4 regions of the Vibrio sp. Y176 genome follow, and region 3 is predicted to be linked to each of the others. Evidence: predicted binding sites of a transcription regulator. Region 3 holds the regulator's gene; each other region holds the start of a gene.

Region 1 (2,208 bases), on a different contig from region 3:
CAACGCAAGAATCAAGCAAACTTAGCATTGGATGGTGGTGATAACCTAACGTATATCGCTCCAACAATGGTTAACTTAAACTTGGCGAAAGAGCGTTTCCCTGACGTTGATTTCCGTGCGACGCGTGAGCACTAATTTGCGCGGTTAGGGTAAGCCTTAACGCAAACTAGATTTTAAAACGCCCTTGGCTATAAACTTAGCCAAGGGCGTTTTTATATAAGGATAAGATATGAATTGGTTTAAACGTGGGCTAAAGCGTTACGACAACTGGTGTAAAGAGATGGGGTTAACTCCCGATCAGAAACGCAGTTGTGTCCCATATCGAAAAGACCCAGCCCATCAAACTGAAGAGAAGAGTGAAGCCCAACCATCCTCTGATTTTCTGCCCGCAGATACAGATAAAAAGCGTCAAGATGAAGCTCTTTGATACGCACTGCCACTTTGATTTTGATGTGTTTCAAGATGACTTTGCACATCAACTTGAGCTTGCTCAAACGCAAGGCGTCGCAAGAATTTTGATTCCTTCCGTCGGTCCGCAAAACTGGGCTCGTATTCACACTTTGGCAGAGCAACATGCCAATTTGTATTATGCGCTCGGCTTTCATCCGTATTTTCTTGAAGATAACGTTGAGCAGCACCTTACAGAGCTAGAAGGCTATCTAAATCAAAAAGGGCAGCAGTGCGTGGCAATAGGAGAGTGTGGTTTAGATTTTGCCATTGATGTTGATCCACAGTTGCAAGAAAAGATACTTGAAGTTCAATTTGAGCTGGCTAGACGCTTCGAACTCCCAGTTATTTTACATAGCCGAAAAGCGCACAATCGCCTCATTCAAATGGTGAAAGCGGCGAATCTCCCTAGAGGTGGTGTGCTACACGCTTTTTCTGGGAGTTATCAGCAAGCCATGGAGTGGGTCAAATTAGGTTTTTTTATCGGTGTAGGAGGAACGATTACCTACCCAAGAGCCAAGAAAACACGCGACGCAATTCAAAAATTACCACTCGAAAACCTAGTAATCGAAACAGACGCACCAGATATGCCTATACTTGGATATCAAGGGGAGTCAAATCACCCAGCCAAACTCATTCACGTCTTTAATGAGCTCGTAGAGTTGCATAACGGCCGAAAGCAATCGATTGCCTCTCAACTGTGGAAAAATAGCAATTTTGCTTTCTCGATATGTGAATAAAATCTAAAGATGTGGTTTGAAATCGAAAACGTTTTCCTGCTTATTGTGAATTAACTCACAAAGCTGGTTGAATCAATCATGAATCTTATAGGAAAGTGTGAGGCTGGCATTACTTTAATTGATTCTGCATGAGTATAATTGCCCCCGCTTTATAGCTCCATTTTGTAACACGCCAATAAATAACTTATAAGGAAGTCATAAACTATGAGCCTGTTTATGAGCCTAATCGGTATGGTAGTGCTTCTTGCGATTGCAGTGGCATTTTCTAACAACCGAAAAGCTATCAACTTTAGAACTGTGGGTGGCGCATTCGCTATCCAATTCGCATTAGGTGCATTTGTTCTGTATGTACCTTGGGGCCGTGATCTACTAAACGGTTTCTCTTCAGGTGTTTCTAACGTTATCAACTACGGTAACGATGGTTCATCATTCCTGTTCGGTGGTCTTGTTTCTGACAAGATGTTCGAAGTATTCGGCGGCGGCGGTTTCATCTTCGCATTCCGTGTTCTTCCTACACTGATCTTCTTCTCTGCACTGATTTCAGTTCTTTACTACATTGGCGTTATGCAATGGGTTATCAAGATTCTTGGTGGCGCACTACAAAAAGCGCTAGGCACTTCGCGTGCGGAATCAATGTCAGCGGCAGCTAACATCTTCGTAGGTCAAACTGAGGCACCTCTAGTTGTTCGTCCATTCGTTCCAAAAATGACTCAATCAGAGCTATTCGCGGTAATGTGTGGTGGTCTAGCTTCTGTTGCTGGTGGTGTACTAGCTGGTTACGCATCTATGGGTGTTCCACTAGAGTACCTAGTTGCGGCATCATTCATGGCAGCACCAGGTGGTCTACTGTTCGCTAAAATTCTTCACCCTGAGACTGACCAGCCTCACGAAAGTATCGAAGAAGCGATGGACGGCGGTGACGACAAACCAGTTAACGTAATCGACGCAGCTGCGGGCGGTGCGGCTTCTGGTCTACAACTTGCGCTTAACGTAGGTGCAATGCTAATCGCATTCGTTGGTC
Region 2 (2,208 bases), on a different contig from region 3:
CTCTTGAAATTGAAGCTTCTTGTTGGCACCAGACCACTTGTCGACAAAGGTACTTTGACACACTTTACAGCGGTAACGTTGGCGATCGCCACTGTAACCGAAAGCGTGATAGAGGTGTTTGTGAGTGTGGACAGAAAGTCCAAAGTTGTCGCAATCATCATTACGGCAAGCAGGCAACCCGTCACTGTGGACGTGCCGCAGGCGATGAAGTTCGTTCACGACATCGCGATTATTAAGTAAGGGGGGGAAAGCTCCACATTCACGGCATACCATCGCCGGACGCTTAGGGTTCGCATGTTGCAGAACGTAACGCTTTGCATCACTCAATCCAAAGTTGTCACACGCCAATGTTTTACAAAAGTTGAGTTGTAACCCATCTGCGTCTTTTGGCAGTTCGCCGTTAGACACAATCGCCCCCTCGGGATAATTCGGGCAGCCAGCATAACTCTGGCTGCAAATTATTACTTACTATTTGTTCTTAGATGTTGATTGCAGTTTCTAGTGCAACTTTCATCATGTCGTTGAACGACTTCTGACGCTCTTCTGAGCTTAGTTTTTCACCACGGATGATGTGGTCAGAAACTGTCAGGATAGTCAGTGCTTTCGCGCCTAGGTCAGCTGCTACGCCGTAGATACCAGCCGCTTCCATGTCTACACCTAGGATGCCTAGTTTTTCCATCTTCTCGAAGATGTCTGCTTCTGGTGTGTAGAACAGGTCTGCAGAGAATACGTTACCTACTTTTACAGGCACTTCCTGAGCGCGCGCTTGGTTAACTGCTTCTTCTAGAAGACCGTAATCAGCGATTGCTGCGAAATCGTGGTTGTTGAAACGGATACGGTTAACTTTAGAGTCTGTAGAAGCACCCATACCGATAACAACGTCCATTAGTTTCACGTCGTCACGTACTGCACCACAGCTACCTACACGGATAACGTTTTTCACGCCGTATTCAGCGATTAGCTCGTGTACGTAGATACAGCAAGACGGGATACCCATGCCGTGGCCCATTACAGAAACTTTTTTGCCTTTGTAAGTGCCAGTAAAGCCGAACATGTTGCGAACGTCACAAACTTGTTTCACATCTTCTAGGAACGTTTCAGCGATGTATTTAGCGCGCAACGGGTCGCCTGGCATTAGAACTGTTTCAGCGAAATCACCTGGTTGTGCGTTAATGTGTGGGGTTGCCATAAGTGCTCTCCAAAGTTTTGTTTTGATAAAACGCCTCTATTATAGAACGCTATTACCAATTCTGTTGAACTTGTTCGTTTTCGTTGAGGCAATAATATCGGGACGTACAGTAGCCCCTTGAGAGCTTAGTCACAAAAACCACGCATTTAGAAACTGCAACTACTATTGATAACCAAATCTGTTGAAATCAAAAGAGCAATCGATTTGCTTTTGAGCAGTTTGTCGATTGCGCGCACAAATTCTTTGTTTTTGGGCCAAACTTTTTTCTGACAGCTGGTTGATCGAAATACTTTCGAGTGAAGTAAAACGATTAAATTGTACAACTTATTTTCTTGTACAATCTGGAAAGGCTTGCTATAAGTTATACAACAAAACTTTTTGTATAGGGATGCGTCATCATGGAATCTTCAATCAAAGTAGGTATCAGTTCGTGTGTTTTGGGTGAACGAGTGCGTTTTGACTCTGGTCATAAGGTGAGCAACTTTGTGACTAAAGAGCTCAGCCCGTATTTTGACTTTGTTTCGGTATGCCCTGAAGTCGGCGTAGGTATGCCAGTACCCCGTCCAACAATTCGTCTTGTTTCTAATGAAGAGCGTGTTGCATTGGTTGAAACCAAAAATCCAGAAAATGATCATACCGACAATATGCTCACTTACTCGGCCAATAAAGTAGATGAACTTCAAAGCGAGCAGCTTTGTGGTTACATCGTTTGTGCCAAGTCACCAACTTGTGGCATGGAGCGAGTCAAGGTTTACAGCAAGAACAGTGCTGCGAAAGAAGGTGTTGGCTTGTATACACAAACATTGATGCAAAAAATGCCTTGGTTGCCTGTTGAAGAGGATGGCAGACTTAACGACCCTGTATTGAAAGAAAATTTTATTACTCGAGTATTTTGTCTAAATGACTTTTACGGCTCGATGGAAGGTGAGCCTACTCGTGGCAAAATCATCGACTTTCATTCGCGCTACAAACTGACGTTAATGGCACACCACCCAGAGTCATACCGCTCCCTTGGCCGC
Region 3 (2,208 bases):
GTCCGGTGCCGGCACGACCACTACATCTGAAGCCTTCCGTAAAATGTTCAATATGATGAACGTTAAACCCGCATGGGTTGAAGGCGATAGCTTCCATCGCTTTACTCGCCCAGAAATGGACATCGAAATTCGCAAAGCCCGCGAGCAAGGTCGACACATTAGCTACTTTGGCCCACAAGCTAATGACTTCCCGGGATTAGAAGAGTTTTTCCGTAAGTTCGGGCATGACGGCACTGGCAGCGTGCGCCGTTATCTGCACACGTTTGACGAAGCGGTTCCCTACAATCAAATGCCAGGCACGTTTACACCGTGGCAAGACTTACCCGAAAACAGCGACGTGCTGTTTTATGAAGGGTTACATGGTGGCGTGGTCGATGGCGATGTTAATGTTGCTCAACATGTGGATTTCTTAATCGGCATGGTGCCGATTGTGAACTTAGAGTGGATACAAAAATTCGTACGTGACACTCGCGATCGCGGCCATTCGCGTGAAGCGGTAATGGACTCAATCGTGCGATCCATGGACGATTACCTCAACTATATCACTCCGCAGTTTTCTCGTACTCACATCAACTTCCAGCGCGTACCGACCGTTGATACTTCCAACCCACTTAATGCAAAAGGCATCCCTAGTTTGGATGAGAGTTTTGTGGTGATTCGCCTACGCGGTATCAAGAATGTCGACTTCCCATATCTGCTGGCCATGATTGATGGCTCATTCATGTCACGCCACAACACGATTGTCGTACCCGGCGGTAAGATGAGCTTTGCAATGGAGCTCATAGTTCGGCCTATCCTACAACAGCTCATCGAAACAGGGAAAATTGGCTAAAAACCTGCCTGCGAAGATGTTTACTTTTCATACCGTGATCATGTGCACAGTTTTGCTTACAAAATCTCAATCATGGCACGATTAAAATCAAGAAATCGTTTTCGAAAAAGGATACTATTTCTTACCGAAACACAAGAGAGCTTGCAGCATATAAAAAGTGCTCTTATTCTAGTAGGCCTAATTCAGGCTTAGCTAAAATATGGATAGCGCAAGCGTACCCTGCAGAGGAAGTGAGATATTATGGTTCTAGGTAAACCTCAAACCGACCCAACATTAGAGTGGTTTCTTTCACACTGTCATATTCATAAGTACCCTTCAAAGAGCACGCTAATTCACGCGGGCGAAAAGGCAGAAACTTTGTACTACATCGTTAAAGGTTCTGTTGCGGTTCTTATCAAAGACGAAGAAGGTAAGGAGATGATCCTTTCTTACCTAAACCAAGGAGACTTTATTGGTGAACTTGGTCTATTCGAGGAAGACCAAGAGCGCACAGCTTGGGTTCGTGCTAAATCTCCTTGTGAAGTTGCTGAAATTTCTTTCAAGAAGTTCCGTCAGCTTATCCAAGTAAACCCAGACATCCTAATGCGTCTTTCTGCGCAGATGGCTCGTCGTCTTCAAGTAACTAGCCAAAAAGTGGGTGACCTGGCGTTCCTAGACGTAACTGGTCGTATCGCTCAGACGCTTCTGAACCTTGCAAAACAACCAGACGCAATGACTCACCCAGACGGCATGCAAATCAAGATCACTCGTCAAGAAATCGGTCAAATTGTTGGCTGTTCTCGTGAGACAGTAGGTCGTATCTTGAAGATGCTAGAAGAGCAGAACCTAATCTCTGCTCACGGTAAAACCATCGTGGTTTACGGTACTCGTTAATCTCGAACTAGAGTGACACGAACAAAATTATAAAAGCCACCAATGGCAACATTGGTGGCTTTTTATTTACTCATGACCAAATGAGATAGGGTGCAGCGAACACTAATGAGTAAGCTTAACAGGTTAACCCTAAAACTTAGCCATTCGTACTTTCAAAGATTTTGTCAGCTGAAGCGGCCACGAAACCTGGGTACAAATCACCATTTTCCATCGGATAGCGCTTAGCAAATTCATAAAACCCGCCAGGGATAATTTCAGTGCCTTCGCTAAAACGAACCGCTACTTTATCTGCCATGGTCGATGACTGCTCTAGCAACACCTCAGGAGTGCCCTTCACTTCACCACCATTTTCATTAATGGTAAACCCAGCGGTACGCAGATGATCGTTTACCTGCTTCACTTCTTCATATTCATTGAGCTGGTTAACGCTCACCGTGAAGTGGTTTGCTCCGTAACCATGCGCCGCAAGCCAAGATGCGTACTCACTTTCTTTAGCCAACGTT
Region 4 (2,208 bases), on a different contig from region 3:
GCATGCACACCAGCTACGCGAAAGAGTGGATTCCAGCGGCATTGACTCAAAGCAGTCAATCGCAAGGCTATGTTCGTCCTGATTTTAATCGGGCATTAGACGACTATCTGTTAGGAGCGACGTTCCCACTTGAGCTCGACTTAGTCGAGTTGCAACGTTTCTGGCGCTTACCTGTGCAGTATTTTTTCAATCGTCGTTTAAAAGTAATCTTTGAACCGCCACTGCCGGTGATGGAAGACGACGAACCCTTTGTTTTAGGTGGTTTGGAAAGTTATCAAATGCGTGATGAGCTGTTAGAAACCTTGCTTGAAACGACATTGATGCAGCCAGAGAAAAAAACAGAGGTGCTTAAACACTTTATGAGTCAACAGCGCGCGCAAGGCAAACTGCCGGTGGGGGCGTTTGGTGATATCGAGTTTGAAACCAACCGAGTTCAGGCGGAAGAGCTGGTGGACAAACTGGCGTTTTTATCTGGTGCGCCTCAAGACGATTTGGAAATCGACCTGACGTTTGACTCTTTGTTTGAGCGAAATGAAGGCGAAGAGAAAAACGTTCGCCTGACTGGTTGGCTGACTCAATGCTACCAATCCGGTTTGATTCGCTACCGAAGCGGTAAGATTCGAGCGCAAGATTACCTTGCAGCGTGGATCGATCACCTTGCCATGTCGGCGTCGGGTTATGCCAAGAAAACTCATCTGATTGGCTACGATCGTAAAGAAGGCGCGCTGCATTTGATCTACCCAGAAATTGCCGATGCTCAGTATGCCAAACAGCTACTGACTGAATTAGTTCGCTTATTCTTCGAAGGCATGACTAAGCCTTTGCCTTATTTCCCGAAAACGGCGTTGGCTTGTGTTGAAGCGGGCTTTAGCCGCGGTCAGTGGGTCGATGACGAAGAGAAATCTTTGAAGAAAATGGCTGACGCATTCAATGATGGCTTCATGAGCCCGGGCGAAGGCAATAATGCGTACATCTCTCGAATTTGGCCTGCTTGGAATGATGAGTTGGCTTCAGAAGTTCGTTTGCTGACAGCATTAGTTCTGCAAGGTGCGCGCTTAGCGGTTCAAGACGCTGATGATGTAAAAGCGTGATAAAGAAAGTTGGATAAAGAGAAGGGTGGCCGCCAGAAAATCATTATTTTTTGTAGGGCGTTCGCTGTACGGCCACAAGGTCAGAGGGACCATGATACTTTTGTTTAATTCATTTGAGTTGTGCCGCCAAAAAGGTTTGGCTTATCTCGTGGGGCGCATACTAACGGTACGTCTTATGGATAACCGTGAGAAAGATCTCACAAAGCTCTAAATTATCCAACTTGTTAAACATATTAATAGAATTTTTAACTATAGATCACATTTATTAGGTGATACGTCCTAGTAAATAATCCGGAGAGATTCAGCGTTATGGATCAAATGTCAGGTGCAGAGTGTCCTCTACATACGTTAGACCGCACAGAGCAACCTCAACCAACGCCACTAGAACCGATGACGTTTCCTCTGCACGGTGCGAGGTTAATCGAGGCATCAGCAGGTACAGGTAAAACCTTCACTATTGCAGGTTTATATCTGCGCCTTTTGCTTGGTCACGGCAGCGCGGAAACTCGACATCGCGTACCGCTTACGGTCGACCAAATTCTGGTCGTAACCTTTACCGAAGCGGCAACTGCGGAATTACGCGATCGTATCAGGGCAAGAATCCATGATGCGCGAATCGCGTTTGCGCGTGGACAGAGTTCCGATCCGGTGATCCAACCTTTGCTTAATGAGTTTGACGATCACAAGCAAGCCGCAGAAATTTTATTGCAGGCAGAGCGTCAGATGGACGAGGCGGCGGTCTACACCATTCACGGTTTTTGCCAACGTATGCTAACGCAAAATGCGTTTGAATCTGGCAGCCGATTTAATAACGAGTTTGTGACCGATGAAAGTCACCTAAAAGCGCAAGTTGTAGCCGATTACTGGCGCCGCAATTTCTACCCGTTGCCATTTACCTTGGCTGGAGAAATTCGCCAGCTATGGGGCTCTCCATCTGCGTTGTTGTCTGACATCAGCAATTACTTAACCGGCGCGCCGTTAAGCCTTTCTGTTCCAGCAATGAAAGGCAGTTTGGCTGATCTTCATACTGAAAATTTGAAAAAAATTGATGAATTAAAAGCACAGTGGCGAGAAAGCCAAGATGACTTCTTCACGCTGATTTCAGATTCAGATATTA

The links. Region 3 encodes CRP, which controls carbon source genes, mostly activating them, when cyclic AMP is high. Its sites were predicted from a motif close to TGTGANNNNNNTCACA; they were not measured.
Region 1: the regulator CRP is predicted to act here: its motif matches at 1,232-1,247, upstream of R7O13_RS16350 (NupC/NupG family nucleoside CNT transporter).
Region 2: the regulator CRP is predicted to act here: its motif matches at 1,308-1,323, upstream of deoD (purine-nucleoside phosphorylase).
Region 4: the regulator CRP is predicted to act here: its motif matches at 1,276-1,291, upstream of recB (exodeoxyribonuclease V subunit beta).

Annotation. Positions count from the first base shown of each region.
Region 1 covers NZ_JAWOQS010000006.1:182,679-184,886, reverse strand. Annotated here, with positions in the region: gene prfC (peptide chain release factor 3) at 1-135, shown strand, start outside; gene R7O13_RS16360 (DUF5363 family protein) at 230-427, shown strand; gene R7O13_RS16355 (TatD family hydrolase) at 414-1,187, shown strand; gene R7O13_RS16350 (NupC/NupG family nucleoside CNT transporter) at 1,392-2,208, shown strand, end outside.
Region 2 covers NZ_JAWOQS010000002.1:520,203-522,410, reverse strand. Annotated here, with positions in the region: gene R7O13_RS06505 (hypothetical protein) at 1-408, opposite strand, end outside; gene deoD (purine-nucleoside phosphorylase) at 479-1,189, opposite strand; gene R7O13_RS06495 (DUF523 and DUF1722 domain-containing protein) at 1,588-2,208, shown strand, end outside.
Region 3 covers NZ_JAWOQS010000017.1:16,073-18,280, forward strand. Annotated here, with positions in the region: gene R7O13_RS22485 (phosphoribulokinase) at 1-832, shown strand, start outside; gene crp (cAMP-activated global transcriptional regulator CRP) at 1,073-1,705, shown strand; gene R7O13_RS22495 (DUF1338 domain-containing protein) at 1,842-2,208, opposite strand, start outside.
Region 4 covers NZ_JAWOQS010000006.1:123,010-125,217, reverse strand. Annotated here, with positions in the region: gene recC (exodeoxyribonuclease V subunit gamma) at 1-1,091, shown strand, start outside; gene recB (exodeoxyribonuclease V subunit beta) at 1,410-2,208, shown strand, end outside.